DNA from 4 places in the Mesorhizobium sp. M0152 genome. Region 1 is predicted to be linked to each of the others. Evidence: predicted binding sites of a transcription regulator. Region 1 holds the regulator's gene; each other region holds the start of a gene.
What was found. Region 1 encodes LexA, which represses DNA repair genes until DNA is damaged. Its sites were predicted from a motif close to TGTTCNNNNTGTGTTCNG; they were not measured.
Positions count from the first base shown of each region.

Region 1 (7,997 bases):
CGGCCCGACTACGCCGACAGTTGAGTGTGCCAGGAGCGGCGGCTTTCGGGAAGCCGTCAGTGAGCTTGGAACGACGGAGATAGGTCGTTTGCCGACGGCTGCTTCACATCGCGCCGGATTCTGATTCAGGGCTCACCATGAACCTGACTGACCTTGAATGGCGGGGGATCAAGCCGCTGCTACCCGGCAAAAGAGGGGCAAGATCATTGCCTCGGTCGTTCCCGAGGCGGCCTCACAACCAAAATCCATGCTCTTGTCGACGCCCAAGGTAGGTCGACCAAGCTGACGCTCACCGCAGATCACATGAGTGACATCGCCTCCGCAGTAGACTTGATCACGGATTTGCCCGAACGTGCCATGCCGCTCGCCGACAAGGGTTAAGTCACCGCCGTCTTGACCGCGAAGCGCGCGTCCTGCCAGGCGCCGGTGCGCAGGATATCCTCCAGCACCTCGACAGCCTGCCAGACGTCCTTGTAGCCGACATAGAGCGGCGTGAAACCGAAGCGGATGGTCGAGGGCGCGCGAAAATCGCCGATGACGCCGCGCTCGATCAAGGCCCGCATCACCTGGTAGCCATGTGGGTGGATGAACGACACCTGGCTGCCGCGCGCATTGCCGTTGCGCGGGCTTTCGAGTTCGAGGCCGTAGGCGCCACACCCGGCCTCGACAAGCTGGATGAACAGATCGGTCAGCGCGATGCTCTTCTTGCGCACCGCCGCCATATCGACCTCGTTCCACAGGTCCAGCGCGCCCTTCAGCGCCCGCATCGACAGCACCGGCTGCGTGCCGCACAGGAACCGGCGGATGCCGGTGCCGGCCTCGTAGCCCTGTTCGAAGGCGAACGGCCGGGCGTGCCCCCACCAGCCGCTGAGCGGCTGCCTGATATCACCATGGTGCCGTTTGGCTGCGTAGATGAAGGCCGGCGAGCCCGGACCGCCATTGAGATATTTGTAGGTGCAGCCGATGGCGAAATCGGCATTCGCGCCGTCGAGTTCGACCGGCAAGGCACCTGCCGTGTGGCAGAGATCCCATACGATGAGCGCGCCGACCTGATGGGCCTTGCACGTCAGCGCTGCCATGTCGCGCAACTGGCCGGACTTGTAGTTGACGTGATTGACCAGGATGACGGCGACATGCTCGTCGATCAGGTCTTCGATATCAGGCGCATCGACACCTTCCAGCCGCAGCACCGTGCCCGGCCGTGTCGAGGCCACGCCTTCCGCCATGTAGAGATCGGTCGGAAAGCTGTCGCCCTCGGCGACGATCACCGACCGGTGCGGCCGCATGCCGAGTGCGGCATGCAGCACCTTGTAGATGTTGATCGAGGTGGTATCGCAGACCACCGTCTGGCCGGTCGCGGCGCCAATCAGCCGCCCGAGCTGGTCGCCGAGTTCGACCGGCATGTCGAACCAGCCGGCGGTGTTCCAGGCACGGATGAGATCCTGCGCCCATTCCTGTGTCGCGGCCTTGTTCAGTTCCTCGAAGACGGCGGGAGAAGCAGCACCCAACGAATTGCCGTCGAGGTAGATCACCCCTTCCGGCAAGACGAAGCGATCGCGCATGGCACGCAGCGAATCCGCGGCGTCCATCGCCTCGATCGCTGCCAGATCGGGAATTTTGCTCATGGTCACGATGTTCCTCGTTGAAAAGAGTGCGCCTGCGGCCGGGGCAAGGGCTGGTTGAAATCAGGCGTCAGGTCGCAACCAAGCTCCTCAGCAGGCGCGACAGAAGGGCGGACAGGTAGGGAACCGCGATCATCATCGTGTACTCCTGTCCGCGTTTGGCGAAGACCGGCCGCCCTTGTCGGGCGCATAGAGGCGCAAGAACAGGGTGAGCGCCCTGTTCGATCTTTGCTCGATTTCCGGCGCAGGCAGTTCCTCCAGGACCCCGACAATCCGACGAACCTGAAGATCGCCGATCAAGAGACGGACATAGATGTCGGCAGCTTCGGCAGGATCGTCACAGGCGATCAGGCCGTCCCGACTTGCGGTTCGAAGCAGGTCGCCAACAAGCGGCATTATGGTGTTGCGGCCGAATTGCGCGATCGATTGGCCAAGCGTGCCTGTATCGTTGACGTCGCCCGCTGCGGCACGATTGAGCGCCACCGCCTTGTCGCCCGTCACCAGGGTCAGCAAGACCGGCCCTAGCAAGCCCAGGGTTTCGAGGGGATCGCGAGCCTGGTGAAGGGCGTCCTCCAGCAGCTTCCTTGCCTCTCCCGCATTGGCTTCGATCAGGGATCGAAACAGCACCTGCTTGTTGCCGTACCAGTTGTAGAGGGTTTCGTTCGACGCCGATGCCCGCTTGGCGATGGCAAGCAGGGACGCGCTTTTGTAGCCGGTTTCCCGGAGCACCGCATAGGCGGCATGCTCTATCCGTGCGCGGCGCGCTGCCTGCTTCGGCGTGATCATTCATGTTCCTCCGCGCAAACCGTATACTCCTATACGGTTTCGTCAAGCGAGCGGGAAGCAACGAGCAAAAAGGCGGCCCTTCGCGTCCTACGGTGCCCGGCCGCTTTCTGGCATGCAGTTGGCATTTTGGCTTCGTTTCGTTCACGAGCGACGGAGGTTTTTCGACCCGCCGAAACGCACCCGGCATTTGTCGGCAACACAGCTTGCGGGATTATGCCAAAAGTGAGATCGATCGGTCCACGGGCCATTAACCGAAACAATTTCAATGGGCCCGAGCGCGCGTCGACGGAGGACCGCGCCTTTGGGATGCCGGTTGCGAGCGGCTACTTCGTTTCCGCAGCCTTAACAAATTCATTAAACTTTAAACAGTTGCGGAACACAACTGGAACAGATAGTGTTTGTTCTGGGTTTGTTTTTCTGATTCTGATTCAAACCCGTTGTTCAATGTCTTGGGGGCCGCCATGCTGACACGCAAGCAACATGAACTGCTGATGTTCATCCATGAACGACTCAAGGAAAGCGGCATTCCGCCCTCCTTCGACGAGATGAAGGAAGCGCTCGATCTCGCTTCCAAGTCCGGTATCCATCGGCTGATCACGGCGCTGGAGGAGCGCGGCTTTATTCGCCGGCTGCCCAACCGGGCGCGGGCGCTGGAAGTGCTGCGGCTGCCGGATTCGATCGCGCCGGGCCTCAATGCGGCAAAAAAATTCTCGCCAAGCGTCATCCAGGGCAGTCTTGGGCAAGGCAGCCTCGGCCGCCAGATCAAACCGGCGCAATCGCGGATGTCATCGGCTGGCAATGACGACGATGCGGTTTCCGCGGTATCGATCCCGGTGATGGGCCGTATCGCCGCCGGTGTGCCGATCGATGCCATACAGCATCAGACGCATTCGATCTCGGTGCCGCCTGACATGATCATGGGTGGCGAACACTATGCGCTCGAGGTCAAGGGCGACTCGATGATCGAGGCCGGCATCTTCGACGGCGATACCGTCATCATCCGCAACGCCGACACGGCCAGCCCTGGCGAAATCATCGTAGCGCTGGTGGATGAAGAAGAAGCGACGCTGAAACGGTTCCGCCGCAAGGGAGCTTCGATTGCTCTCGAGGCAGCCAATCCCGCCTATGAAACGCGCATTTTCGGGCCAGACAGGGTCAAGGTGCAAGGCAAGCTGGTCGGGCTGATCAGACGCTATTGAGGCGGCTGCGGTTTTACCGCTGGCTTGTCGGGTTTGTTGTAGGGCGGCAGCCCCCTCGCCTCGCGTGAAAATTTGCGTTGCGTGTGCCAAGGCCGGTATGGGCTGTCCACGGCGAAGCTGATTGTCGCTGGTGCGATCGCCGATTGGCGGTCGAAGAAGACGGCCGCACTGCCTTTGCGGGCGAGTTGCCGCTTGGTGACGACAAGCACCAGCGGGTTGTGACAGGGGTCATATGCCGTTGCATCATTGATGACGATCAGGTCGGCGAAACCGCAGGCTTTCCACGCATCCTTGCGGTCTTCGACATGCGCTATGATTGCACCCGATGAGTGCCTGGCGAGACAGACGCCTGATATGCAATAGAAAGGTGATCCCGGCGGCAGCCCGATGGAATCGGCGATGTCGAATTCGCCGTCTCCTTCGGTGAAGATTTCCGGCACGACGATGGTTTCGGATGTCAGGGCGCGTTTCCAGTTGTCGACGGTGAATTCGTTCGGGCGTGCCCGACTGACCGCAAGTTCGCCGCCGCCGATCGGCAGTGCGACCAGCCGCGCATCCTCCGAGATCAGCACATCCGGCGTGCGCGTATCGCCGACGATCAACAGACCGGCGAGCGCGAATGGAAGTGCTCCAAGCCGCAGCCATGTCGTTGCCATTGTCGCGATGACGAGGGCAATGGTCACCAACAGCACCGACTGCTGCGAAATCAGCCCGACGGCATCGACCGGCGAACGCTCGGAAATCCAGCTTGATATGGCGATCATGACAGTCAACCCCTTGCCCATCAGGTAAAGGGACGGCCCATCCAGCCCGAACGGCATCAACAGTGCACTGGCAACGGCCAGGAACATCACGAGCGTCACGATCGGCATGATGGCCAGATTGGCGAACAGGCTGAGCGGCGACACGCGCTGAAAATGCCAGATGGCGAAAAGTGCCGTGGCGCCGCCGGCGATGATCGACGTCATGGCAAGTCCGCCGGTCGCCAGCAGGAGTTTTCGCGTCAGGAAACCCGGCAGGGATCGCTTCGGCGGTGGCGGTCTGGTCTTTCCCGCACGGTGATCCGCCCAGCCGGCATAGGCGCCGACCAGCGCGGCGGTCGCGGCGAAAGACATCTGGAAACTCGGGCCGACCACTTCATGCGGCGACACCACGATGACGGCGATCGCCGAGATCGCCAGGTTGCGCATGGTCAGCGCCGCCCGATCGAACAGCACCGCGATCAGCATCACCGCCAGCATGATGAAGCTGCGCTCGGCGGCAACGACGACGCCCGAGATGACAAGATAGGCGGCAATCGAGCAAAGTGCCGCCACGGCGGCGTATTTCTTGACCGGCCGACGCGCTGAAAAATCCGGGAACAGGGCAAAGACGCCGCGCAGCAGGCCCATGATGGTGCCTGCGACCAGCGCCATGTGCAGTCCGGAAATGGAGATGATGTGATAGATGCCAGTACGGCGCATCGCTTCGTTGATTTCGTCAGGAATGCCGGCGCGCACGCCGACGATCAGCGCCGCGGCGATCTCGCCTTCGGCACCGCCGACAATGTCCCTGATGTGATCGGCGATGCCTTCGCGGGCGGTTTCCACCGCCGAGGAAAGGCGGGCCGACAGCGGCATGCCATCGTCACCTGTGGCGACGATTTTTGGATTGCCGAGAAAGAACCCGCTGCCGCCGATGCCCGCGAAATAGCTGTCGAAGGAGAAGTCGTAGCTGTCCGGCCGCACCGGGCCTGTCGGCGGAAGCAGCTTGGCATAGCCGGTGACCAGGGAACCGGCGGTCAGTTCGGCCGGTATCTTGCGTGCCGACAGCCGGACGCGCTCCGGCGCATAGCGCAGTATCGGCCGGGCGGTCGACATCACGTCGATGGTCAATCGGATGCGGCCAGTCTCCATCCGGTCGACCGAAACGACACGGCCTGTCACTTGCGTCGAGATTTCGGAGCCCAGCATCCGGGTCGCGGTCCGCCACGTCTCGACCTTCGCGGCAAGCAAGCCAGCCGCGCACAGGAACGCCGCCATGAGGCACAGGTGAGTTTTGGGCCAGGAACGCGAGACCAGAGCTAGGAGCCCCGTCAGCATGACCAGCGCCACAAGTTTCGCAAGGTCAGGCTCCGCCGCGAGCGAAAAATAGCCGATTGCTCCGCTCGCCAGACAGACCGGCACCAATAGGAAACCTATGCCGCGGTCGAGTTCCAGAGCCGCCGCCGTTGCAATGTCGCGGCGCAGGCGCGGCAGTGAAACCCGGCCGATCCGCCGGCGCACGCGCACAATCCTTCCGGCGTCCGTGGGCGGAATTGGCGCTGGGATATCCACCGGCAACGGTTGCCTGCCGGGAGCCTGCACGAGCGGCGATAACGACGGCAGCGGAACAGGCTGGGGCGTTGCAAACAGGGACCGTTCGCTGACGCCGGCAACAGCATCCTCGCCCTGATCCGAGCTCCAGCCTCGTCCAGCCATCGGGTCTGCCCCTTGCGCCCTCGACACCCTATGCTACATGAACGCGCAACGCGCGAAAGCCCGCGCACCGCACCCCGCTTCAGATGGTTTCCGAGAGCTCCATGTCCGACAAGGTCGTCACCCGTTTTGCCCCTTCGCCCACCGGCTACCTCCACATTGGAGGCGCGCGCACGGCGCTGTTCAACTGGCTGTACGCGAAGCACACCGGCGGCACGATGCTGCTGCGCATCGAGGACACCGACAGGGAGCGTTCGACCGAGGCTGCGACCACGGCCATTCTCGACGGGCTTTCCTGGCTTGGCCTTAGCTGGGACGGCGAGCCTGTGTCACAGTTCGAGCGCGCGCCGCGCCATCGCGAAGTGGCCGAGGAGCTGGTGCGCATGGGCAAGGCCTATTATTGCTATGCGACGCCCGCCGAGCTGGAGGCGATGCGCGAGGCAGCGCGGGCCAAGGGCCTGCCGCCGCGCTATGATGGCCGCTGGCGCGACCGCGATCCGTCGGAAGCGCCTGCCGGCGCCAAGGGCGCAATTCGCATCAAGGCGCCCACGGAAGGCGAGACGGTGGTGCACGACCGCGTCCAGGGCGAGGTACGCTTTCCCAACAAGGATCTCGACGACTTCATCATCCTGCGCTCGGACGGCAACCCGACCTACATGCATGCCGTCGTCGTCGACGACCACGACATGGGCGTCACGCATATCATCCGGGGCGACGACCACCTGACCAATGCCGCTCGCCAGACGGTCATCTACGACGCCATGGGCTGGGACGTGCCTTCGATGTCGCATATTCCGCTGATCCATGGTGCCGACGGCGCCAAGTTGTCGAAGCGGCACGGCGCGCTCGGCGTCGAGGCCTATCGCGCCATGGGCTATCTGCCGGAGGCGTTGCTCAACTACCTGGCGCGCCTTGGCTGGAGCCATGGCGACGACGAGATCATGTCGATCAAGGACATGATCTCCTGGTTCGATATCGGCGACGTCAACAAGGGCGCGGCCCGCTTTGACTTCGCCAAGCTGGAGGCGTTGAACGGCGTCCATATGCGCCGCATGGATGATGCCGAGCTGTTCGACATCTTCATCGCCACCCTGCCCTATCTCGAAGGCGGTCCGGCGATGGCCGCGCGCCTCGACGACCGCAACAAGGCGCAGCTGCTGGCCGCAATGCCGGGCCTGAAGGAGCGCGCCAAGACGCTGGTCGAGCTCGTCGACGGCGCAGCCTTCCTGTTTGCGGCGCGGCCGCTGCCAATCGACGACAAGGCGGCGCTTTTGCTCAACGCCGATGCCCGCAAGATCCTGCGCGGCGCTCACGAAGCTTTGAACGCACTGTCAGGCAACTGGACCGCCGCAGCGGCTGAGGCCGCCATCCGTGACTACGCAGTGGCCGGCGGCTACAAACTGGGCGCCGTGGCCCAGCCTTTGCGCGCCGCCCTGACCGGCAAGAGCACTTCGCCGGGCGTATTTGACGTGCTTGCCGTCCTCGGGCGCGAGGAAAGCCTCGCGCGCATAGAAGATCAAATCGATTAGGAGCAAACTGGACCAAGAAGATTGGCATTGAAAGGCGGGTTTCGCAGTGCAACATTAGGCCTTGGCCCAATCTGGCACGCACCTCCTAAAATGCGGTGGCGAATAAGCGGCATTGCGGTGATTTCGACGTGTCGCTTGCACAATTTGCCTTTGCCGGCATGAGGAAACAAAAAGGAGTTTGCAATGACCGAAGCTGCGACAAAACTGGAATTTGGCGGCAAAAACCAAGAGGCCACGGCAAAGCTGGAATTCGGCGGCAAGACTCATGAATTCAAGGTGCGAAGCGGCTCTGTCGGGCCCGATGTCATCGACATCGCCACGCTCTACACCACCACTGGCGCCTTCACATACGATCCCGGCTTCACCTCGACCGCGAGCTGCGAGTCCGAGATCACCTTCATCGAC
Region 1 covers NZ_JAMYTH010000001.1:178,814-186,810, reverse strand. Annotated here, with positions in the region: gene kynU (kynureninase) at 378-1,625, opposite strand; gene NKJ26_RS00880 (TetR/AcrR family transcriptional regulator) at 1,758-2,408, opposite strand; gene lexA (transcriptional repressor LexA) at 2,870-3,607, shown strand; gene NKJ26_RS00870 (ComEC/Rec2 family competence protein) at 3,601-6,066, opposite strand; gene gltX (glutamate--tRNA ligase) at 6,168-7,592, shown strand; gene gltA (citrate synthase) at 7,776-7,997, shown strand, end outside.

Region 2 (7,997 bases), on a different contig from region 1:
ACATCTGCCTTCGCGCAAGAGTCCGCGCCATCAGCCGACACCAGCCACGCTGCGACGGAAGGCGAAACGCATTCCGGCACCAGCGTGCCTGCCGAAGCGCACGGCACGTTTCCGCCGTTCGATCCTGCGACCTTCCCGTCGCAGCTTCTGTGGCTGGCGATCACTTTCGGGCTGTTCTACCTCTTCCTGAAACGGGTCGTGATGCCGCGCGTCGGCGGCATCATCGACGTCCGCAACGATCGCATCAGCCAGGACCTCGACCAGGCAGCCAAGTTGAAGGGCGAGGCCGACGCCGCCGTTGCTGCCTACGAGCAGGAACTGGCGGAGGCCAAGACCAATGCCAATTCGATCGGCCAGCTGGCCAACGATGCGGCCAAGGCCGAAGCCGAGACCGCGCGCAAGAAGGTCGAGGCCGCGCTCGATGAAAAGCTTGGCGCGGCCGAAGCGCGTATTGCTTCCATCAAGGCCAACGCCATGAAGGAAGTCGGCGGCATCGCCGAAGACACCGCCTCGGCGATCGTCGAGGCACTGGTCGGCGGCAAGGCCAGCAAGGCCGAGATCGCGGCCGCGGTCAAATCCGTGGCCCGGTGAGGAGCGCATCATGGACGCCACATCTCTAGCAACGCTCTGGGCAACGATTGCCCTGGTCATCTTCCTGGGCGTCGCCGTCTACATCAAGGTGCCCCGCATGATCGCGAAGGCGCTCGACGCCCGCGCCGCCAGGATCAGCAACGAACTCGACGAAGCGCGCAAGCTGCGTGAAGAGGCCCAGCAACTGCTCGGCCATTACCAGCGCAAGCGCAAGGAAGCAGAGCAGGAGGCCGCCGACATTGTCGCGGCCGCCAAGCGCGAGGCCGAACTGCTCGCCGCCGAAGCGCACAAGAAGACCGAGGACTACGTCGCCAGGCGCACCGCGCTTGCCGAGCAGAAGATCGGTCAGGCCGAGCGCGAGGCGATCGGCGAAGTGCGCGCCAGCGCCGTCGACATCGCCGTCGAAGCGGCACGCACGCTGCTCGCCGGCAAGATCGACGCCAAGGCCGGAGCGGAGTTGTTCAAGGCTTCGCTCGCGGACGTGAAGGCAAAGCTCAACTGAGCCGATCGCGTCAGGAATTGAAAAGGCCGCCCGGGAAACCTGGCGGCCTTTTTTGTTTCGGCTGGGATGATCTCCCCCCTCGAGGGGGAGATGTCGCCGAAGGCGACAGAGGGGGTCGGTACGTCCAGGCGCAACCTCTTATCCGGCAAAAAAGGATGTCGGCGCTTCACGCGCGGCGCCCCCCTCTGTCCTGCCCGTCCTCCGCAGCAGCTGCGCTGCAGCTACGGAGGGTGGACCGGACATCTCCCCCACGAGGGGGGAGATCGGCTGTCATCGCCGCTTTCGCCAATCTTCTCAGCTCAATCGAGCCCGTCGAAGCTCTCTTCTTCCACCACTTCCGTCCCGCCGAGCCTGAACGGTGCGAACGACACGCGGTGCAGCCGGGCGACCGGCCCGTGTGCTTCGATCGCCGTGCGATGCCGGACAGTGGCGTAACCCATGTGGGCCTCGAAACCATAGCGGTCGTGATGATTGCCGCAGCCGCACATCATGCGGTCGCGCATCACCTTGGCCACGATGGAGGCGGCCGCGATCGACTGCGAGCGCTGATCGCCCCTGATCAGCGCGCGCCCGGCGCAAGGCAGTCCGGGCGGCACGTCGCGGCCATCGGCGAGCGCGAGCTTCGGCTGAACCGACAAGCCGACCAGGGCGCGGCGCATCGCCTCCAGGCTGGCCTTCAGTATATTGCTGCCGTCGATGCCTTCGGCGCTGATCGACGCCATCGAAACACCCTGCGCTGAACCGAGAATGCGCAGGAATAGCGCCTCGCGCTGCAAATGGCTGAGCCGCTTGGAATCGTCTAGGCCTTCGGGGATGTTGGAGGGGTCGAGCACCACCGCCGCGGCGACCACCGGCCCGGCGAGCGGGCCACGGCCGGCCTCGTCCATCCCGGCCACCGGCCACAGGCCTTCGGCCATCGCCTTCGTCTCGAAGGAGAAATCGGGTTTCTCGACGATTTCGAAGAGAGGCGGAGAATCAGAACGCGCGCGAGCCATGTTGCGGCGAGGTTCGCATCGGCTCCGATTCTCCGCAAGTCCCTCCGGGTCGGGTGGGGCGCCGGACCGGGAGGGCACCGTCTGCAGGCCGGGGCAGGCCGGACGGGATTCAACAAGCGAAAGGCAAGTTTAGAGCAGCATCAACTGCTCCTGGTCCTTTCCGGCCGCGACGAACTGGTCGGTCCTGAGCGTGCGCCGCTCGGCATTGAGGCCGAGCCGCTTGGCGGTGATCTCGAAGCGCCGGCCGATCTGCCAGGCGTAGGGACCGGCGCCCTTCATGCGCTTGCCCCATTCCGAATCGTAGTCCTTCCCATCGCGCATCGAGCGGATCAGCGACATCACGTGACGGTAGCGGTCCGGATAATGGCGCAGCAGCCAGTCCTTGAAGATCGGGCTGACCTCCAGCGGCAGGCGCAGCACGACATAACCCGCCTCGCGCGCGCCGGCGGCACGGGCCGAATCGAGGATGCGCTCCATCTCCTGATCGGTCAGGCCAGGGATGATCGGCGCCACCATCACCGAAGCCGGAATGCCGGCATCCGAAAGCTGACGGATCGCCTCCAGCCGCTTGGTCGGCGTCGAGGCGCGCGGCTCCATGGTGCGCGCCAGCATGCGGTCGAGCGTCGTCACCGACAGCGCCACCTTGGCGAGCCCCCGTTCGGCCATGCGCGACAGTATGTCGATGTCGCGCGTCACCAAAGCGGATTTGGTGACGATGCCGACCGGATGGCCGCGCGCCTCCAGCACTTCGAGGATCTCGCGCATGATCCGGTATTGCTTCTCGATCGGCTGGTAGGGGTCGGTGTTGGTGCCGATGGCGATGGTGCGCGGCTGGTAGCCGTCCTTCGACAATTCCTTGTCGAGCAGCCTTGCGGCATCCGGCTTGGCGAACAGCTTGGATTCGAAATCGAGGCCCGGCGACAGGCCCATGAACGAGTGCGTCGGACGCGCGAAGCAATAGACGCAGCCATGCTCGCAGCCGCGATAGGGATTGATCGAGCGATCGAAGGAAATGTCGGGCGATTCGTTGCGGGTGATGATGGTGCGCGGCTTCTCGACCTGCACCTCGGTCTTGAACGGCGGCAACTCCTCCAGCGAATTCCAGCCATCGTCGAAGACATGCCGGCTGACCGGCTCGAACCGGCCGGAGGGATTGATGCCCGCCGACCGGCCGCGGTTGCGGTCCGGACGGATACGCACGCCGCTCTGTTCGATCATCGCGTTGGCCATCTCGGCTCTTCCTGCTCCGAAAGCCGCGATGTCGGCGCGCACGATCTGTTCCATCTTCGCCCGCTCCCAGGGACTGTCCATGTTGTGTCGGATTGCTCTGTTCATGAAAATAATCCTATCTCATGGATGAGAACAAAGCAAGAACTTTTTAATGCTGCCTTGCAAAAACTGGCGTCCGGCACGGCTTTCCGCTATTCGGCTACCAATGCTCAGTGTTCTCATCGAAACCCGCAATGACGAGGAGGCTCTCGCCCGAACGCTCGCCTCGCTGGTCGGCGGTGCGGTGGAGGGCGTGGTGCGCGAGGTCATCGTCTGCGATGCCGGTTCCACCGACCAGACGCATCGCGTCGCCGAGCATGCCGGCTGCCATTATGTGGCGAGTGGCGGCGTCGCTGCCGGCATCCGGCAGGCCAAAGGCGACTGGCTGCTCATCCTGGAGCCCGGCGCGCGGCTGGCGGAGGGCTGGATCGACGCCGTCATCGCCCACACCGCCAGGCAAACCATGGCGGCGCGATTCTCGCGGGCGCGCGGCAGCCGCATGCCGTTCCTGGCCCGGGTCTTTTCCGGAAACCGGGCCCTGGCCGATGGACTGGTGATCAGCAAGCGGCAGGCTGCCTCGCTGTCGAAGAACGCCGCCAGCGCCGAGGCGCTGGCGCGCGGCCTGGCGACGAAGCGGCTCGACGCCGAGATCTGGGTGGCGCCACCGAAACAGGGCGCGCGGAAGTGATTTTTTGCAACTGCACACTCTGTTGTGCATTGCACAAAATCTGACGGGAGGTTAGCGTCTCAGTCAGGCGGGTGAAATTTGGGTTTGGGTCATGCCGAGCGGTGGGCATCGATGCGCCATCGGTGCCGCTCTCATAACCGAGGACCCTATGAACCTTTCATCCCCCGACAACTCCGGTACCGCCAGTCTCGAGGCAATTGCGCGCAATGGCAGCCTGCTGCGCCGTATCGCCGTTCGCATTCCGACCTACCTGAAGGATTTGCGCGAAAATCCCGCCTGGCTGCCGATGTTCGTCCTGGCCCGCACCATGCCCGGGCGGCGGATGCACTGGCTGGGCGCAAAACGCGCCCGTCCGGCCGACAATGCGGGGGATACGATGTTCGCCGGCGTCGAGCGCAAGGCGGCGGTCGATGCGCTGCGCTCCGACGGTCTGTTTTCAGGCTTGGTCCTGCCGCCGGAAATCCATCAGGAGATCGCGAATTTTGCCCGGCGCACGCCTTGCTTCGGCAATTTCGACCGCCGTCTCGAGTTCATGCCGGACGAGCATGCCGAAGCCGAAAAACGTTTTGGCCGGCCGCTGCTCAGCGGGCATTATTTCGAACGTGTTCTCGACTGTCAGGCGGCACTCGCCATACAGCGCGATCCGCTGCTTCTCGACATCGCCGCGCATTATCTCGGCGGCCAGGCGAAACTCATCACCACGCGCGTCTGGTGGAGCTTTCCGACCGGTGCGGCCTCGGACGCCGACAAGAACCTTGCCTCGCTCGGCAAATATCATTTCGACCTCGACGATTGGCGGATGCTGAAGTTCTTCTTCTACCTGATGCCTGTCGATGCTGGCACCGGTCCGCATGTCTACGTCAGGGGCAGCCACAGGCGCCGCAGCCTCAAGCATCAACTGACGCTTCTCGTCGGCCATCCAGCCGAGGATGTGCTGAACGTCTACGGCGATGAGAGCCCGGTGACGCTGACCGGCGAGGCTGGGCTGGGCTTCGTCGAGGATCCGTTCGGCTTCCACATGGGCACCGTGCCGGCGCGCACGCCGCGGCTGATGATGGAAGTCGGCTTCGGTGTTTCGCGCCCCTCGCGCCGACGCTTTCACGGCGAGCCGGTCATCCGCTGAAACCTTGCGTCCGGGGACGCAGACCGGCGCTACGGAGCCGATTTGCCGCGCCGCAGATGCTCGTTTAGGCGCGGCATGATCTCGACGAAATTGCAGGGCATATGGCGATAGTCGAGCTGCGCCTTCAATATGCCGTCCCAGGCGTCCTTGCAGGCCCCGGGCGAGCCCGGCAGCACGAAGACGAAGGTGGCGTTGACGACGCCGCCGGTCGCCCGGCTCTGGATCGTCGAGGTGCCGATCTTGTCGTAGGAGATGCGGTGGAACACTTCCGAAAAGCCGTCCATGCGCTTTTCGAAGATCGGCTCCAGCGCCTCCGGCGTCACGTCGCGGCCGGTGAAGCCGGTGCCGCCGGTGGTGATGACGACATCGATCGCCGCGTCCTTCGACCAGCCGAGCACCTTGTCGCGGATCTTTTCGCGGTCGTCGGTGACGATATCGCGGGCGGCCAGGATGTGGCCGGCCTCGGTGATGCGGTCAGCCAGCGTCTGGCCGGATTTGTCGTCGGCGAGGCTGCGTGTGTCCGACACGGTCAGCACCGCGATGCGCACGGGAACGAAGGAACGGCTTTCGTCAGTTCTGGCCATCGGCGCCCTCCGATGCGATGCTGCGCGTCGCGGCGACGAACCAGTCGGGCTGGCGGGCGCGGATCTCGGCGGCCGCGCGCTTGGCGACGTTGCCGGTCTCGAACAGGCCGAAGCATGTCGCGCCCGACCCCGACATTCGCGAAAACCCCGATCCAGCCTTGTTCAGCCATGAAAGTGCCCTGCCTATGGCGGGCTGTAGCGCAAGAGCTGCCGGCTCAAGATCGTTGCGGGTGATCTCCAGCCAGTTGCGCAGGCTGTGAAAATCGATGCGGCGCGGCAGCGGCGGCAGGCCCTCATTGTCGCGCCGCGACAGCGCGTTGAATATTTCGGCCGTCGAGACGGGAGTGCCGGGATTGACCAGCACCAGCCCCAACGCCGAAAAATCCGGCACGATGGACAGCTCGTCGCCAATGCCGCGCGCGACCAGCGGCTTTGCCGCCAGGCACATCGGCAAATCGGCGCCAAGCGAGAGGCCGATCCGCGCCAGCGCGGCGTCATCGATGTCCAGGCCCCAGGTCTCGGCCAGCCCGCGCAGCACCGCCGCCGCGTCGCTCGACCCGCCGCCGACGCCGGAGGCAACCGGCAGGTTCTTTTCGAGCTTGATCGAAACCGGCGGCGTTCTCTCTGGTCCAGCCTGTTTTCGCAGGGCGTCGCGCGCCTGGAGCACGAGGTTGGCGGCGTCGAGAGGAACCGTCGGCGCGTAGCGGCCGGAAACGGTGAAATCGTCGCCGTCGGCAAGCGCGATCTCGACCCGGTCGCCGAAACGCGTGAACACCGCCAGGCTTTCGATCAGGTGATAGCCGTCGGGGCGCCTGCCCGTGACATGCAGCGCTAGATTGATCTTGGCGTGCGCGGGCCAGATGCGCGAACCGATATCGGTGTCCACGGCGTCAGTCGTCTGCGGAATGATGCTCAGTCCTTGGCCAGCCGGTATTCGCCGGTCTTCGGGTCCTTGACCAGCGTACCCATCGCGCCGTTCGCCGCCTGCTTTTCAGTGCGCCGCACCTTGGCGGTCACGCGCTCGGCTTCCCGGATGAAAGTGCGGTAGCCGAAATAGGCGGCGACGCCAACGACGGTGAAGAAAATGATCTGCGGCATGTCGAAACTCCTCCCACGCTAGGCCGGCGAAGGCGGCCGGTCGGGTCGGTTGATGCATGTCACCCAAAGCGGGTTCGGCTTTGGGGAAACGACATGCCTACGATTTCAAGCGCTCATGCTAGACGGTTTTGCATGGTTTTCAAAGCCCGAACCGAGCCCACAGCGCGCGCTCTTCCGCCGCATCGATGATGCCGCTGGCCGCGGCGGCGGCGATATCGGGCGCCGAAAAGCCCTGGCTCGACCCGAACAGGCCGAAGCGGCTGAGGAAACCGCGCGGCGCGGTGATCAGCTTGAGTTGGGTCTTCTCCCCGAACCTTGTCTTCAGCACCGTGCGCATGTCGCCGAGCGCGTCGACCAGGCCGAGCTCCAGGCCTTTCTTGGCGGTCCAGAACAGGCCGGTGAACAGGTCCGGATCATCCTTCAGCTTCGTGCCGCGCCGCTCCTTGACCAGATCGATGAAGGTTTCGTGGACCTCGAGCTGCAGCGCCTTCAGCCGTTCGACGTCTTCCTTCTTCTCGGGCTTGAACGGGTCGAGCACCGCCTTGTTCTGGCCGGCGGTGTGGACACGGCGCTCGACGCCGATCTTCTTCATCAGTTCGGGGAAACCGAACGAGGCCGAGACCACGCCGATCGAGCCGACGATGGAGGACGGATCGGCGAAGATTTCGTCGCCGGCGACCGCGATCATGTAGCCGCCCGATGCCGCGACGTCCTCGACGAAGACCAGAACCTTCTTGTTCTTTTCCGTCGCCAGGTCGCGGATGCGCTTGAAGATCAACCGCGACTGCACCGGCGAGCCGCCGGGCGAATTGATCGAGATGGCGACCGCCGGCGCGTCGAAGGAAAAAGCCTTTTCGATGAGGCCGGCGGTGGAGGCAAGCGACAGCGTCGGCCGGAACTGGCCGCCCCCGGCCATGATGGTGCCGTGCAGCCGCATGACCGGAATGGTGACGACGCTGGAACGCCAGGATTTAGGCAGCAGGCGGTTGAAAAAGCGCTTCACGATGGCGAGGTCTCCGGCCGGTGGGTTGCAGGCATGTAGGAATTCCCCGGCCAACGGCAATGTGGCCGGCGACAATAGCTCAATCTCCGAACAGCGAGGCGAGACCGTTGGCGATCATTTCGCTGCGCTCGTCCGGCCCGTTGC
Region 2 covers NZ_JAMYTH010000007.1:226,517-234,513, forward strand. Annotated here, with positions in the region: gene NKJ26_RS10690 (F0F1 ATP synthase subunit B) at 1-591, shown strand, start outside; gene NKJ26_RS10695 (F0F1 ATP synthase subunit B) at 602-1,093, shown strand; gene rnhB (ribonuclease HII) at 1,393-2,088, opposite strand; gene NKJ26_RS10705 (PA0069 family radical SAM protein) at 2,218-3,372, opposite strand; gene NKJ26_RS10710 (glycosyltransferase) at 3,524-4,045, shown strand; gene NKJ26_RS10715 (hypothetical protein) at 4,194-5,168, shown strand; gene moaB (molybdenum cofactor biosynthesis protein B) at 5,198-5,752, opposite strand; gene NKJ26_RS10725 (4-(cytidine 5'-diphospho)-2-C-methyl-D-erythritol kinase) at 5,739-6,638, opposite strand; gene NKJ26_RS10730 (membrane protein) at 6,665-6,850, opposite strand; gene NKJ26_RS10735 (S49 family peptidase) at 6,990-7,853, opposite strand; gene NKJ26_RS10740 (tRNA1(Val) (adenine(37)-N6)-methyltransferase) at 7,933-7,997, opposite strand, start outside.
Region 2: NKJ26_RS10705 (PA0069 family radical SAM protein) is a predicted target of LexA. The motif match lies at 3,447-3,464, and genes of this name have one in related genera.

Region 3 (7,997 bases), on a different contig from region 1:
CTCGAGGATGCCGTCACCCCGGCCGACAAGATCGCCGCCCGCGAAAAGCTGGCGGGGATTTTCGCCGCCCGTCCAGTTGCCAGCCACATTAGCCGCGGTTGCGAGATGATCGTGCGTGTCAACGCGATGGCCAGCGAATGGGGCGCCGCCGACTTGCTGGCCGCCGCCAACTGCGAGCCGGACGGCATTCTTTTGCCCAAGGTCGACACGCCGCGCGACCTGCTCGAGGCCGGCGATGTGCTCGATGATAATTTTGCTCCGGACAGCGTGAAATTGTGGGCGATGATCGAGACGCCCAAGGCGCTGCTCAACATCGGCGCCATTGCCGAACTTGGTCGCGACCCAGCATCCAGATTGGCTTGTTTCGTTGCCGGAACGAACGATCTGGTCAAGGACACCGGCGTGCTGGCGACGCCCGACCGCCGCTATATCGTGCCGTGGCTGATGCAGATGGTGCTGGCCGCGCGGGCCGGCGGTATCGACATGCTCGACGGCGTCTCCAACGATTTCCGCGACCTCGATGCTTTCGCCCGCGAATGCACGGAAGCCGCCGCCATGGGCTTCGACGGCAAGACCCTTATCCATCCGGCCCAGATCGAAGCCGCCAACCGCGCCTTCGCGCCATCGGCGGAGGCGGTGGCCGAGGCGCGCCTGGTGAAAGACGCCTTTGCGCTTCCGGAGAACAGCGGCAAAGCTGTGCTTGCGCTGAATGGCAGGATGGTCGAGCGGCTGCATCTGGTGCAGGCCGAAAAACTGCTGGCGAAGGCGGCCGCCATCGGCCAATGATTGAGCATGAAAACGGCAATCGGTTTTCGGAACAGATCATGCTCGACCCAAGGCCGCTCGTTCTTCACGACAGGGACTGAAAAATGAAACTCTACCGCTTTCTGACCGCCCAGGACGATGCCAGCTTCTGCCACAAGGTGACGGCGGCGCTGAACAAGGGCTGGCACCTGTTCGGCTCGCCGACCTATGCCTATGACAAGAAAGCCAAGTCCATGCGCTGCGGCCAGGCGGTGGTCAAGGATGTCGAGGGTCAGGAATACGGGCCGGATACCAAGCTTAGCGATTGGTAGCTTTCGCTGAAGCTTAGGACCTTATTCCACCGCCTCTTCGATCTTCTCCATATCATCGTCCGACAGGCCGAAATGATGCCCGATCTCGTGGATCAGCACATGGGTAACGATGTCGCCCAGCGTCTCTTCGTTTTCGGCCCAGTAGTCGAGCATGGCGCGGCGATAGAGCGTGATGCGGTTCGGGCCTTCGCCGGTCTGCGGGTTCCAGCGCTCGGCAATGCCGCGCCCCTCGAATAGGCCGAGCAGGTCAAACGGCGTTTCCAGCGACAGATCGTCCATGATTTCGTCGGTCGGGAATTCGGCGATCTGAATGACGATCTCGCCGGTCAGCTTGCGAAAATCCTCCGGCAGATGGGCGTAGGCCTCCAGCGCCAGGAACTCCATTTCCTCCATCGAAGGCGAAAGCTCGTCGTGCCAGGTGCGTGTTTTGTAGATGCGGGCCATGCGGTGTCCTTTGATCCGGCATATAGGCTTTCAGGCCGGACTCGGCAAATGACGCGGCTGATGCACCCGCAGCCTGCACGCCAACAGGAATAAATTCTTCAGGACTCTGCTTGACTCTTCCGGCGCCCTCTGGAATCTATAGGGAACATAACAGGAACAATTGAGTGGAAGCTGACCGTCATGGCGATGACCGCCGTGGCGCGGGAGACTGTTTTTGCCCTGCGCCGCCAGATCGCGAAAATCGAGGGAACGCTGCCCGAGCGCCTGCAGGTGCCGGCCGGCGCGAACCCTGATGCCGATGCCAACAGCGATGTCACAATCGTCCGGCGCGGCGTGGCGGCGGCCTTGCCGGATGCGTTCCTGCCCAGCGGCGTCGAGCGGCTCGATGCCGCCCTGAGCGGTGGTTTGCCGAAAGCCGCCTTGAGCGAAATCCATGGCACGCAAACCCGCGACGCCGGAGCCGTCGCCGGTTTCGCGCTGTCGCTCACCAGCCTGATCCTCAGGCAGGCACAAGGACTGCCGGTGCTGTGGATCGGCACCACGGAGATTTTCCGGGAGGCGGGCTTTCCCTACGCAAAAGGGCTTCATGCCTCGTTCGGCATCCAGCCGGAGCAATTGCTGTTCTCCGAAGCGCCAAAACTTGTCGATGCCCTGTGGATCGCCGAGGAGGCCGCCCGCATGACGGCGCTTGCCGCCGTCATCCTTGAAATCCGCGGCAATCCGCAGCGGCTGGACCTGACCGCGACGCGCCGGCTGCATGCCCGTGCGCAGGCGGCCGGCCGGCCGGTGTTCCTGTTGCGGCAGGCATCCGAGCCCGAACCGACGGCGGCGCCCGTCCGCCTCATCGTCGCGTCGGCGCCGGCAGTGCCGCGCGACACGGTCGCCGGGCCGCTTGCCGGCTCGATCGGCCGCCCGGCCTTTACCATCACCATCGGCAAGAGCCGCACGGCCCTGCCCGGACAATTCACACTGGAGTGGAACCCCGATGAACGCGCATTCGACGAAAGAAGGGACGAGGAAGGACGGAGGGAACGCGCCCAGAAAGAATGGGCAGAGAATCCTGTCCCTGTGGTTTCCCTATCTGGCAGTGGAAAGGCTCCTGCGGCAGCGTCTGGGGCGATCCTGGCGTTCCCGGCCGTCGGATCATCTTCCGCTGGTGATCAGCCACCGCCAAGGGAACGCGCAGCGCATTTCAGCCCTCGACGAGCGGGCTGAGGCGCTGCACCTGAAGCGCGACATGGGCATTGCCGATGCGCGCGCCATGCATCCGTCGATCGACGTCGCCGAAGCCGATCCGGAGGCCGACCGCCGCCTTCTCGAAGGCCTTGCCGACTGGTGCGACCGCTACACGCCGCTGGTGGCGCTGGACGCAACCGACGGCCTGTTTCTCGACGTCACCGGCTGCACCCATCTTTTCGGTGGTGAGCGCGCCATGCTGGACGACATCCTGTCGCGCTTCTTCCATCAGGGTTTCGATGTCCGCGCCGGGCTTGCCGCGACACCGGGCGCGGCCTGGGCGGCGGCACGCTTCTCCGGTGACCGCATCGTCGATAGCGGCGAGGAGGAAGCGCTGCTCGCACCCTTGCCGCTGGCCGCGTTGCGCATCGAACCAGCGATCCGCACCAGCCTGGAAAGCGTCGGCCTGCGTACGGCGGGCGCCGTTATGGCGGCGCCGCGCGCGCCACTCGCCCGCCGCTTCGGCGCCTCGCTGCTTTTGCGCCTCGACCAGGCGCTTGGCCATCTCGACGAAGCGGTGTCGCCGCGCCTTCCCGTCGCGCCGCTTTCGGTCGAACGCCATTTGGCCGAGCCCGTCACCCTGACCGAGGATATCGAGCGGCTGGTGGGCATGCTAGCGGCGACATTGAAGACCGACCTCGAGCGTCGCGGCGAAGGTGCCAGGACGCTGGCGCTGCTGCTCTTCCGCGTCGACGGCGCCGTCAGCCGCATCGCGCTTGGCACCTCGCGGCCGATGCGCGAACCCATGCTGATCCAGAAGCTGTTTCATGAACGGCTGGCCGCGCTCGAACAGGATATCGATGCCGGCTACGGCTTCGACCTGGTACGGCTTTCGGTGCTGTCGGCCGCCGCCTTCGACATGCAGCAGGCCGACCTTGCCGGCGAGGTGACCGACGACGGCGCCGATATCGCGCTGTTCGCCGACCGCATCCGCGCCCGGCTCGGCGAGGGCGCGGTTCTCAGGCCGGTCGTCGTCGAAAGCCATCTGCCGGAACGCGCCGTCGTCACGATCCCCTTCACCGAAGCCCCGCGCCGCACCACGCCGCCGAAAAAGCCGGACAGGATACAGGCACCCACGACTATCTTCCCGCCGGAGCGGCCGATCCGGCTTTTCCGCTCGCCCGAACCCATCGAGGTGCCGGTCACCGAAATGCCTGAGGGGCCGCCGCTGAACTTCCGTTGGCGGCGCGCGCTCTACCGGGTGACGCGTGCCGAAGGGCCGGAGCGCATCGCCGCCGAATGGTGGCGCGAGGCGCCAAGCGACGAAGCGGCATCGACGCGCGATTATTTCCGCATCGAGGATGCCGACGGCCGCCGCTACTGGCTTTACCGGCAAGGCCTTTACGGCGGTTCGCAGCTGCCGCCGCGCTGGTTCCTGCATGGGGTTTTCGCATGAACGCGCTGGCCGTCATTCCCTATGCCGAATTCGGCATCCAGTCGAATTTCTCCTTCCTGCGCGGCGCCTCCAAGCCGGAGGAGCTGGTGGTCGCGGCCAAGCTTCTGGGCTTTTCAGCGATCGGGCTCGCCGACCGCAACACGGTGGCGGGCGTGGTACGCGCCTGGCAGCAGGCCAAGGTCGAAAAACTCTCCTATCATCCCGGGTGCCGGCTGGTTTTCTGCGACGGCACACCCGACATCCTCGCCTATCCCCAGGACCGCAAGGGTTGGGGACATCTGTGCCGCATGCTCACCCAAGCCAATCTGCGCGTTGAAACCGAGAAGGGCGCCACGCTTCTTCAGCGCGGCGACCTCTTCGAATGGGGAGACCTGATGTCGTTGGCGGTCCTGCCCAACCTGACGGCGGGCGCGGAAGATGTCCTCGACCTGCTTCGCGATCTCAAGGACCGCTTCGGCAGGAGCCTGCGCCTTGGCATCTCGCCCGATTATGCCGGCAATGACCGTTTCCGGGTCGAGCAGGCGGCGGCGATGGCCGAGAGTGCCGGCATCCCGCTGATGGCGACCAACGACGTCCTCTACCACACGGCCGAACGGCGTCCGTTGCAGGACGTGCTGACCGCGATCCGCCTCAACACGCCCGTCGCCGAGGTCGGGTTGCAGCTGGCCGCCAATGCCGAACGCCACCTGAAGCCGCCCCTGGAAATGGCGCGCCTGTTCCGCCGGCATCCGCAGGCGTTGGCCGAGACGCTGCGTTTCGGGGAAGAGTTGACCTTCTCGCTCAGCGATCTCCAGTACAATTATCCCGATGAGCCGACGGAATCCGGCCTCGGGCCGCAGGCCGAACTGGCAAGATTGGCAAGGGAAGGAGCGGTCAACCGCTATCCGGCCGGTGTCCCCGAATCCGTGACGAAGCGCATCGAGGAAGAGCTCGCTCTGATCGAGCGCCTCAACTACGCCCGCTATTTCCTGACCGTCTACGACATCGTCAAGTTCGCCCGCAGCCAGGACATTCTCTGCCAAGGCCGTGGGTCGGCCGCCAATTCGGTCGTTTGCTTCTGCATCGGCATCACCGAAGTGGGACCGGAGAAAATCAATTCGCTTTTTGAGCGCTTCATTTCCGAGGAGAGAAACGAGCCGCCTGACATCGACGTCGATTTCGAGCACGAAAAACGCGAAACCGTCATCCAGTACATCTACGAGAAATACAGCGGCAAGCGCACGGCCCTTGCGGCAGCCGTCATCAGCTATCGCGGCCGCTCGGCGCTACGCGAAGTGTCCAAAGCGATGGGCTTGTCCGAGGATGTCAGGGCGTCACTGTCCGGCTCGATCTGGGGTTGGTCGACCTCGGAGCTTGGCGAGAAGGAAGCCCGGGCCGGAGGGCTCGATCGGAGCGATCCCATATCGCGGCATGTGATGGAACGGGCCAACGAGATCATGGGCTTTCCCCGTCACCTCTCCCAGCATGTCGGCGGCTTCGTCATCACCAGGGACCGGCTCGACGAGATCGTGCCCATCGTCAAGACGGCGATGGACGAGCGCAAGATGGTCGAATGGGACAAGGATGATCTCGACGCGGTCAAGATCCTGAAAGTGGACGTGCTGGCGCTCGGCATGCTGACCTGCCTGAAGCGCGCCTTCACTTTGCTCACGAACCACTATCCGAAGGCAAGGGACCCGTATGGACAACCCTATGTGCTCGCCACCTTGCCGGACGAGGATTCTCGCGTCTATGACATGATCTGCCGCGCCGACACGCTCGGCGTCTTCCAGATCGAATCCCGCGCCCAGATGTCGATGCTGCCACGGCTCAGGCCGCGCGAGTTCTACGACCTCGTCATCGAAGTCGCGATCGTGCGCCCGGGCCCGATTCAGGGTGACATGGTCCACCCTTATCTGCGCCGCCGGCAAGGCAAGGAAGAGGCCGAGTATCAAAAGCCGGAGCTGGAAGCGATCCTCGGCAAGACGCTTGGCGTGCCGCTGTTTCAGGAACAGGCGATGAATATCGCCATCGTCGCTGGCGGTTTCAAACCTGGCGAGGCTGATGAATTGCGCCGCGCCATGGCCACCTTCAAGCGCACCGGCACGATCGGCAATTACCGGCGGCGCATGATCGACGGCATGGTCGGCAAGGGCTACACCAAGGACTTCGCCGAGCGCTGCTTCAAGCAGATCGAGGGCTTTGGCGAATATGGCTTTCCCGAAAGCCATGCCGCCTCCTTCGCGCTGCTCGTCTATGCCTCCTGCTGGTTCAAGACCTTCTATCCCGACGTGTTCTGCGCCGCGATCCTGAATTCGCAGCCCATGGGTTTCTACCAGCCGGCCCAGCTCGTGCGCGATGCGCGCGATCATGGCGTCGATATCCGCGACGTCGACGTCAACTTCTCCGCCTGGGACTGCACCTTGGAAAAAGCGCCTTTCGAGCCGGCCAGGATCCTTCCGCGCCATGCCGAAATGCGCGGTGTCATCGCAACGGATCACGCGCTGCGGCTCGGCTTCCGCCAGGTCAAGGGCCTGTCCGAGGAACGCATGGGGCTGTTCGTCGAACGGCGCGGCTCAGGCTACGAATCCGTCAGGGACGTCTGGCTGCGCTCCGGCCTCGATGTGGGCGAGATCGAGAGGCTGGCGCAGGCCGACGCCTTTCGCTCGCTTGGCCTCGACCGCCGCGAGGCCTTGTGGGCGGTGCGCGCGCTCGATGGCAAGAGTGCCGCCGAAAAGCTGCCGCTGTTCGACCAGCCGGCGCTACGCCTGCGCGAGCTGGAGCCAGAGACGAGGCTGCCGAAAATGCCTCTAGGCGAGCATGTCATCCACGACTACCGTTCGCTCGGCCTGTCCTTGAAGGCGCATCCGGTGGCCTTCCTGCGCGAGCGGCTCGACCGGGCCGGCGTCACGCCCAATGCCAACCTTCATTCGGTGCGCGACGGCAGGCGGGTCTCCGTCGCCGGGCTCGTGCTGGTGCGGCAGCGCCCCGGCAAGGGCAATGCGATCTTCCTGACGCTGGAGGACGACAAGGCCGTTGCCAATGTTATTTTCTGGCAAAGAACCTTCGACCGCTACCGGCCCATCGTCATGGGCGCGCGGTTCGTCCGCGTCACCGGCAAGCTGCAGTCGGAATCGGGTGTCGTCCACATCGTCGCCGAGAAGATAGAGGATCTGACGCCCTGGCTGACCGTGCTTCTGGAGAAGGTCGGCGCGGCCGGGCTGCCGGTCGCCGGTGCTCCTGGACACCTGGAGAGGCAAGAGGGACCGGATCGCTCCGCTCCATCCGCGACACGGAGCGCACCGATCCGGCAGGATCTGGCGACGCTGTCGGAAGAAGCGGAAATGGTGATGCCCAAGGGCCGCAATTTTCAGTAGGTCTGCGTTCCGCGCCGAGGAATCCAGGGATGACGAAGTGGTGGGTGGGCTCTCCTGCTCAAGACGACCCACTCAAACGTGGCGGCGACAACACGTCCTCGGCCGAAATAGCCCGTGCCTCCGATGGCAGCATGATCGGGATGCCGTCGCGCACCGGATAGGCGAGCTTGGCGAGCCTCGAGACCAACTCACCGCGTTCCGGATCCCAGGCCAGCGGCCCCTTGGTCAGCGGGCAGGCCAGGAGCTCCAGCAGCTTGGGGTCGACATTGGTCTTCTTTCCGTCACGTCCGTCCGCCGCCATCGTGTCCTCTTCTCAGTGCCCAAGATGTGTTGAGGTTCAGGTCAGGCCGGCTTCACCTGAATAGCGGCACATCTTACTGCAAACTCGAACCGAAATCCTCATTCTCGCGCGCCAGCGCCATTTCGGTGATGGCGATCAGCGTCTCGGCCCGGGTCTTCAGATCGGCCGCCTCGAGCAGCGCCTGTTTC
Region 3 covers NZ_JAMYTH010000010.1:15,694-23,690, forward strand. Annotated here, with positions in the region: gene NKJ26_RS12795 (HpcH/HpaI aldolase/citrate lyase family protein) at 1-786, shown strand, start outside; gene NKJ26_RS12800 (DUF1737 domain-containing protein) at 870-1,076, shown strand; gene NKJ26_RS12805 (metallopeptidase family protein) at 1,098-1,520, opposite strand; gene NKJ26_RS12810 (ImuA family protein) at 1,701-2,735, shown strand; gene NKJ26_RS12815 (DUF6504 family protein) at 2,677-4,152, shown strand; gene NKJ26_RS12820 (error-prone DNA polymerase) at 4,149-7,508, shown strand; gene NKJ26_RS12825 (Trm112 family protein) at 7,567-7,809, opposite strand; gene NKJ26_RS12830 (LON peptidase substrate-binding domain-containing protein) at 7,883-7,997, opposite strand, start outside.
Region 3: NKJ26_RS12810 (ImuA family protein) is a predicted target of LexA. The motif match lies at 1,662-1,679, and genes of this name have one in related genera.

Region 4 (7,997 bases), on a different contig from region 1:
CGCTTGCCTGCTGGCGGGTCTGGCGACACTTTCCGGCCCGCGGCATGGTGGCGCCGGCGAGGCAATGATGCAACTCGCAGACGATGCGGCGCGGCACGGCGCCGAGACGGCGATCCGGCTCTGGCTCGGCCACGACCGGCCGTTGCCGGCGTTCGGCCATCCGCTCTATCCCGAAGGCGACCCCCGCGCCACGGCGCTTTTGGCGGCCATCGACACCACCGACGAGACATTGAGATCGCTCGAGATCGCCGCCATTGCCGCGACCGGCGCCCGCCCGAACGTCGACTTTGCCCTGGCGGTGCTGACGCGCAGCCTCGGTCTGCCGCGCGATGCGCCATTCCAGTTGTTCGCGCTTGGACGCAGCGTTGGCTGGGCCGCCCACATGGTCGAACAGGCGGTGAGCGGCGGCAGCATCAGGCCGCGCGGCCGCTATGAGGGATTGTTGCCGTAGGATCGGGAGAAAAGCGCTACGCGCTCACGACATCGTATCGAGCTTGCGCTGCATGGCGGCGATCTGGTTCTTCAGTTCCTGAAGATCGTCGGGCTTTTCCGGCGTTTCCTTCCTGGCCGGTTCGGCCGCGGGTGCGGCCGGCGCCGGACCTGCTGGCGGGAACGGCGTGAATAGCCGCATCGCGTTCTGGAACATTTCCATGTTGCGGCGCGTCTGCTCCTCCAGCGCCTTGATCGGCGTCGTCATCTTCATCATGTCGAGCGGCGACTTGCCGATGGCACCCTTCATCTGCTCGCGGAACCGCTCCTGTTCCTTGGAGAAGGCGATCATCGACTGTTCGAGGAAGCTCGGCACGATCATCTGCATCTGGTCGCCGTAGAAGGCGATCAGTTGGCGCAGGAACGGGATCGGCAGCATGTTCTGCCCATCCTTGTTCTCCAGTTCGAAAATGATCTGGGTCAACACCGGATGCGTGATGTCGTCACCGGTCTTGGCGTCCTGGACCGTGAACTCCTCGCCCTTCTTGACCATCTCGGCAAGATCCTCGAGCGTCACATACGTGCTGGTGCCCGTATTGTAGAGGCGGCGATTGGCATATTTCTTGATAATGATCGGATCGTCTTTTGCGGCCATCTGCATCCTCCCCGGACACCGGCGTGCCTGAGTAAGCAGCCGGTAACGATTGCGCCTTTTTCGAAGGATATGCGCAAAAGCGTCATAATTCCAAGCAGTTTGTGCAGTGCGGGATTATTTATCGCTGCATGGCCGGGGCAATATGCTGCGCAGCAGTGGCACGGTTCCTGACAAGGCGATGCGAGACCCGCTTGCGGGGCATGGGCGCCATGCCGATTTCCGGTTTGACTTGAACCGTGGAAACGGCAAGAAAAGTCGCCAACAACGTCCAAAACACGACAATTCGAAGTCCGGAGAAGAAAATGTCCTCTGCCAACGCCATCGTCATTGCCAGTGCCGCGCGCACGGCCGTCGGGTCTTTCAACGGCGCCTTTGCCGCCACCCCGGCGCATGAACTCGGTGCTGTCGTCGTGCGGGAACTTCTGTCGCGCGCCGGTGTCGAGCCGGCTGAAGTGGACGAAGTAATCCTTGGTCAGGTGCTGACCGCGGCCCAAGGCCAGAACCCGGCCCGCCAGGCATCGATCATCGCCGGCCTGCCCAAGGAGACCACCGCATGGGGCCTCAACCAGGTTTGCGGCTCGGGCCTGCGCGCCATTGCTCTCGGCATGCAGCAGATCGCCACCGGCGATGCCAAGGTGATCGTCGCCGGCGGCCAGGAATCGATGTCGCTTTCGCCGCATGCCCAGCACCTGCGCGCCGGGGTCAAGATGGGCGACTACAAGATGATCGACACCATGATCAAGGACGGTCTGTGGGATGCCTTCAATGGCTATCACATGGGCAACACGGCCGAAAACGTCGCCCGCCAATTCCAGATCACACGCGACGATCAGGACCAGTTCGCGCTGGCTTCGCAGAACAAGGCCGAGGCCGCGCAGAAGGCCGGCAAGTTCAAGGACGAGATCGTTGCCTTCACCATCAAGGGCAAGAAGGGCGACACCATCGTCGACCAGGACGAATACATCCGTCATGGCGCCACGATCGACGCCATGAACAAGCTGAAGCCGGCCTTCGACAAGGACGGTACCGTGACCGCCGCCAACGCTTCCGGCATCAATGACGGCGCCGCCGGCGCGCTGCTGATGAGCGAGGCGGAAGCGGCCCGACGCGGCATCACGCCTCTGGCGCGCATCGTCTCCTGGGCGACCGCCGGCGTCGATCCGCAGATAATGGGCACCGGCCCGATCCCCGCCTCGCGCAAGGCGCTGGCCAAGGCCGGCTGGTCGGTCGGCGATCTCGATCTGGTCGAGGCCAACGAGGCCTTTGCCGCGCAGGCCTGCGCCGTCAACAAGGACATGGGCTGGGATCCCTCGATCGTCAACGTCAATGGCGGCGCCATCGCCATCGGCCATCCGATCGGCGCTTCGGGTGCCCGTATCTTCAACACGCTGATCCACGAGATGCGCCGCCGAGGCGCCAAGAAAGGCCTCGCCACACTCTGCATCGGCGGCGGCATGGGCGTCGCCATGTGCGTCGAAGCGCTCTAAAAGAAGAAGTGAATAGCGAATAGGGAGTAGCGAATAGGGGAAGAATGGCGTCAGCGCGGCGGGACATCAAATCCCTACTCGCTATTCGCTACTCCCTATTCGCTCCTCCGACCCAAGGGAGGACATATGACCAAGGTTGCAATCGTCACAGGCGGATCGCGCGGGATCGGCGCGGCGATCTCGATGGCGCTGAAGAGCGTCGGCTATGCGGTTGCCGCGAACTACGCGGGCAACGACGAGGCGGCGGCGAAATTCAAGGCCGAGACCGGCATCCCGGTCTACAAATGGTCGGTCGCCGACTACGATGCCTGCGCCGCCGGCATCAAGCAGGTCGAGGCCGATCTTGGTCCCATCTCGGTGCTGGTCAACAATGCTGGCATCACCCGCGACGCCATGTTCCACAAGATCACGCGCGAGCAGTGGAAGGAGGTTATCGACACCAATCTCTCGGGCGTCTTCAACATGACGCATCCGCTGTGGAGCGGCATGCGCGACCGCAAGTTCGGCCGCGTCATCACCATTTCCTCGATCAACGGCCAGAAGGGCCAGGCCGGCCAGGTCAACTACTCCGCCGCCAAGGCCGGCGACATCGGGTTTTCGAAGGCGCTCGCGCAGGAAGGCGCTCGCGCCGGCATTACCGTCAACGTCATCTGCCCTGGTTACATCGCCACCGAAATGGTCAAGGCGATCGACGAGAAGGTGCTCAACGAGCGCATCATCCCGCAGATTCCCATCGGCCGGCTCGGCGAGCCGGAAGAGATCGCGCGTTGCGTCGTCTTTCTTGCGTCCGAGGATGCCGGCTTCATCACCGGCTCGACCATTACGGCCAATGGCGGCCAGTATTTCGCCTGAGCAATGCTCCGGCAACGCAAAGCGACAAACGGGCGGGAAAAACAGGTTCCGTTTTCATGGCGGCTAGGTCGCCTGGAGGCCGCGCCGCCATGCGATGATCCAATCCGGCACGCAAAGGTTAATGGCGGCCGCGCCGCCTGTGCGAAACTTGTTTGCAATCCTGTGGATTCTCGGTGGATAAGCTGTTCGAAACACAAGATGTTGGGGTGAACAGATCGGGAATATTCCGGCCATCCCGATTCGTCGCCATTTCGTTCCGGCTTTGAGCGCAACGTTAACGACAGCGGCCGGAATCGCCCACAAATTCCTTAACGCGGATTAGGAAAGATCAACAATTTCATAATGTTGGTTCGGCACGCCCAAGCCGCCGCGATCGCTTATCGGCAAAAGTTAACGACAGGGCTCGCCAAGCATGAAACGGGCCAGTTCGACGATTCAGCATGTGGTGAGACTCGTGCCCGCCAAATCCACATATAGCCGTGAACAAAACCTGAATCTCGGCGAGTCACTGATTCGTCGCCGATTCGTTCCAGACTCGTTCCAACTGTTAATCGGCACCCAATCGGGAACTTGACACGGACGCCTTCTGAGCCCTGCCGGAACATTCCGCTTTCGCTTCGCGCCCGAAATCCCTATGTGTCGCCTGTCATACGCGCCACCCAGGGCGCGCTCCCGACAACGAGAGACCAGAAAGCCCTATTTCCAGGTCAATGAACATCCAGCCGAAACACACCGAGCCGCTGATCCTGACCGGTCGCGACGTGACCGCCGTTCTCGGGCCGACCAACACCGGCAAGACCCACCTCGCCATCGAGCGCATGGTGGCGCATGAGAGCGGCATCATCGGCCTGCCGCTCAGGTTGCTCGCCCGGGAGGTCTATACCCGCGTCTGCGAGAAAGTCGGGGCCCACAAGGTTGCGCTGATCACCGGCGAGGAGAAGATCCAGCCGGCGGGCGCCAGATATTCGGTCTGCACCGTCGAGGCTATGCCGCGCGAGACCGACGCCGCTTTCGTCGCCATCGACGAGGTGCAACTGGCTGGCGACCTCGAGCGCGGCCATATCTTCACCGACCGCATCCTGCATCTGCGCGGCCGCCAGGAAACGCTGCTGCTCGGTGCCGCCACCATGCACGGCATTTTGCAGCGCCTGCTGAGAGGCATCTCTGTAGTGACGCGGCCAAGGCTGTCGCATCTCGCCTATGCCGGATCCAAGAAGCTGACCCGCCTGCCGCGGCGAACGGCGATCGTCGCCTTCTCCGCCGACGAAGTCTATGCCATCGCCGAACTGATCCGCCGCCAGCAGGGCGGCGCCGCCGTCGTGCTCGGCGCACTCTCGCCGCGCACCCGCAACGCCCAGGTGGCTTTGTTCCAGTCCGGCGATGTCGACTATCTCGTCGCCACCGACGCGATCGGCATGGGCCTCAACCTGGATCTCGACCACGTCGCCTTTGCCCAGAACCGCAAGTTCGACGGCTACCAGTATCGCAATCTGACCGCGGCCGAGCTCGGCCAGATCGCCGGGCGCGCCGGACGCCATTTGCGCGACGGCACCTTTGGCGTCACTGGACAGGTCGATCCGTTGGACGAGGAACTGGTCAAGAAGATCGAGAGCCACGATTTCGATCCGGTGAAGGTGCTGCAGTGGCGCACCGCCCGTTTCGATTTCGCCAGCCTCGACGCGCTGAAGCGCTCGATCGAGACCAACGCGCCGGTCGAGGGGCTGACGCGCGCGCTGCCGGCGGTCGATGCACAGGCGCTTGAGCACCTGTCGCGTGACGAGGACATCCGCGCGCTTGCCACCGACGCCAAACGCGTGGCGCTGTTGTGGGAGGCCTGCGCCTTGCCCGACTACCGCAGGATCGCGCCGGCCCAGCACGCCGACCTCATTGCGTCGATCTACCAGGACCTTGCCCGGCATGGCCATGTCGATGAGAATTACATGGCCGAGCAGGTGCGCCGCGCTGATACAACGGAGGGCGATATCGACACGCTGTCGCACCGCATCGCCCAGATCCGCACCTGGACATTCGTGTCGAACCGGCCCGGCTGGCTGGCCGATCAGGCACACTGGCGGGAAAAGACGCGCGAAATCGAAGACAGATTGTCGGATGCGCTGCATGAGCGGTTGACGAAACGCTTCGTAGACCGCAGGACTTCCGTCCTCATGCGGCGCCTTAGAGAAAATACCATGCCTGAAGCCGAAATCAGTCCTACCGGAACCGTCCTCGTCGAAGGCCATCATGTCGGCGAACTGCAAGGGTTCCGCTTCACCGCCGACCAGACCGCCGGCGGCGAAGACGCAAAGGCCGTGCGCACCGCCGCGCAAAAGGCGCTCGCCGCCGAATTCGAGGCCCGCGCCGAACGCTTCGGCGCCTGCGCCAACGGCGACCTCGCGCTCGGCTCGGACGGCACGCTGCGCTGGATCGGCGCACCGATAGGCACGCTGGTTTCCGGCGAAGACGCGCTGAAGCCGCGCCTGGTGCTGCTGGCCGACGAACAGCTCACCGGCCCGGCGCGCGATAAAGTCGCGGCACGCGCCGAACGTTTCGTCAATTTCCAGGTCGAAACCCTGCTGAAGCCGCTGGTCGATCTCAGGAATGCCGAGCAGATTTCCGGCATTGCCCGCGGCATCGCCTTCCAGCTGGTCGAGAATTTCGGCCTCATCAACCGCCGCGACATCGCCGAGGAGATGAAATCGCTCGACCAGGAAGGCCGCGCCGCGCTTCGCCGGCTCGGCGTGCGCTTCGGCGCCTACCATGTCTTCGTGCCGGCGCTGATCAAGCCGGCACCCGCCGGATTGGTGACCTTGCTGTGGGCGTTGAAGAACGACGGCAAGGACAGACCGGGCTTCGGCGACGTCGTTCATGCGCTGGCCTCCGGCCGCACATCGGTGGTCATCGACCCGACCTTCGACAAGACATTCTACAAGCTTGCCGGATATCGCAATCTCGGCCGCCGCGCCGTGCGTGTCGACATTCTGGAAAGACTGGCGGACCTGATCCGTCCGGCCACCAACTGGAAGCCTGGCCTCGGCCAGCGTCCGGACGGCGCCTATGACGGCCAGTCCTTCATGGTGACACCGCCGATGATGTCGATCCTCGGCGCCACCGCCGACGACATGGAAGAGATCCTGAAAGGCTTGGGCTATCGAGCCGAGCCGAAGCCGCCGGCCGAAGTGAAGGCGCGGCTTGAAGCGCAGGACAATGCCGCGCGCGAAGCTGCGGCGGCTAAGCTCGCGGCGGAAGAAGCCGCACGCGCCGAGCAGGCCAAGGCGGCGGAAACCGCGGCGACCGATGGAGCCGCGGAGGCGTCGGTCGAAGCTTCGGAGCCGGAACCGGCTGTCCCCGCAGAAGCGGAGCCGAATGAGACAACCACTGTCGATGCTTCAGCTGAAGTGCCCACCGAACCCATCTTGGAAGCAGCGGCACAGCCTGTCGTGGAAGAACAGCCCGAAGCTCCGGCGGAGACCCCGCAGGAGGTTCCACTCGTTGCAGGGGCCGTCGCTGACGCCACTGTCACCGAAAGCGCCGACGCGCTCACCTCCTCCTCGATGGAGGAGGTCGCGACGCAAAGCGGCGCGGGTGGGGGTGACGGCGCCGACGCTCCTCACGAGGGGGAGGCTGAACCCGGCGAACCCGCACCAGAGGCCGAAGCGCCCAAGCCGATCCTGTTGTGGCGTCAGGGCCGTTTCGAGCAGCGTCCGCGCCATCACGAAGGCCGCGGCAATCGTCCGCGCAACGGACAGGCGCGCGGCCGCAGCAATGCACCGGCCGATGCCGCTGGCGTACCAGCGGCGGCACCTGGAGAACGCCCAGTCCATGAGGCAAGGCGCGACGGCGCCGGCAAGCCGCGCTTCGATCGCTCGAAATTCAAGCCCAAGCCACAGGGCGAAGGCGAGCAGCGGCGTGACGGCCGTCCGCAAGGCGAGCGTCCCGACCGCCGCGAAGGCCGGCCCGACTGGAAGGGCGGCAGACCGGAAGGCAAGGCCGGCGGCCCCGATCGACAAAAGGGCAGCGGAAAGCCTGCCTTCCAGCCAAAGCCGCGTGAGGAGCGTCCGGTGCGCTTCGATCCCGACTCGCCCTTCGCCAAGCTCGCCGCCTTGCGCGACCAGTTGAAGAAGTAGCCCCGGCTCGGCTTCGATGGTCGCCCCAATGGCCGCGACAGACCGCCAGCGCATCGACAAATGGCTGTTCTTCTCGCGCGCTGTGAAATCACGCTCGCTGGCGGCGAAACTGGTGGTCGCCGGCCGCGTTCGCATCAATCGCGACAAAGCAGCGCAGGCCTCCGATCTGGTCAAGCCGGGTGACGTGCTGACCATCACGCTCGAGCGGCGCATCTTCGTCTGGAAAGTGCTGAACCCCGGCGCCCGGCGCGGTCCGGCCGAGGAAGCGCGTACCCTTTATGAGGATATATCGCCGCCGCCCGCGCCGAAGGGCGAAGCCGTTCCCGATGCGCTTCCGGCTCTGCGTGAGGCCGGCAGCGGCCGCCCGACCAAAAGAGAGCGCCGACAGACCGATCGCCTGCTTGGCGAGGACTGATGCTTGCCGCGCGCGAAATGCGTATGATATTTTTG
Region 4 covers NZ_JAMYTH010000008.1:188,610-196,606, reverse strand. Annotated here, with positions in the region: gene NKJ26_RS11740 (citrate/2-methylcitrate synthase) at 1-451, shown strand, start outside; gene phaR (polyhydroxyalkanoate synthesis repressor PhaR) at 476-1,084, opposite strand; gene NKJ26_RS11730 (acetyl-CoA C-acetyltransferase) at 1,387-2,571, shown strand; gene phbB (acetoacetyl-CoA reductase) at 2,698-3,423, shown strand; gene NKJ26_RS11720 (helicase-related protein) at 4,134-7,547, shown strand; gene NKJ26_RS11715 (RNA-binding S4 domain-containing protein) at 7,576-7,962, shown strand.
Region 4: NKJ26_RS11720 (helicase-related protein) is a predicted target of LexA. The motif match lies at 3,949-3,966, and genes of this name have one in related genera.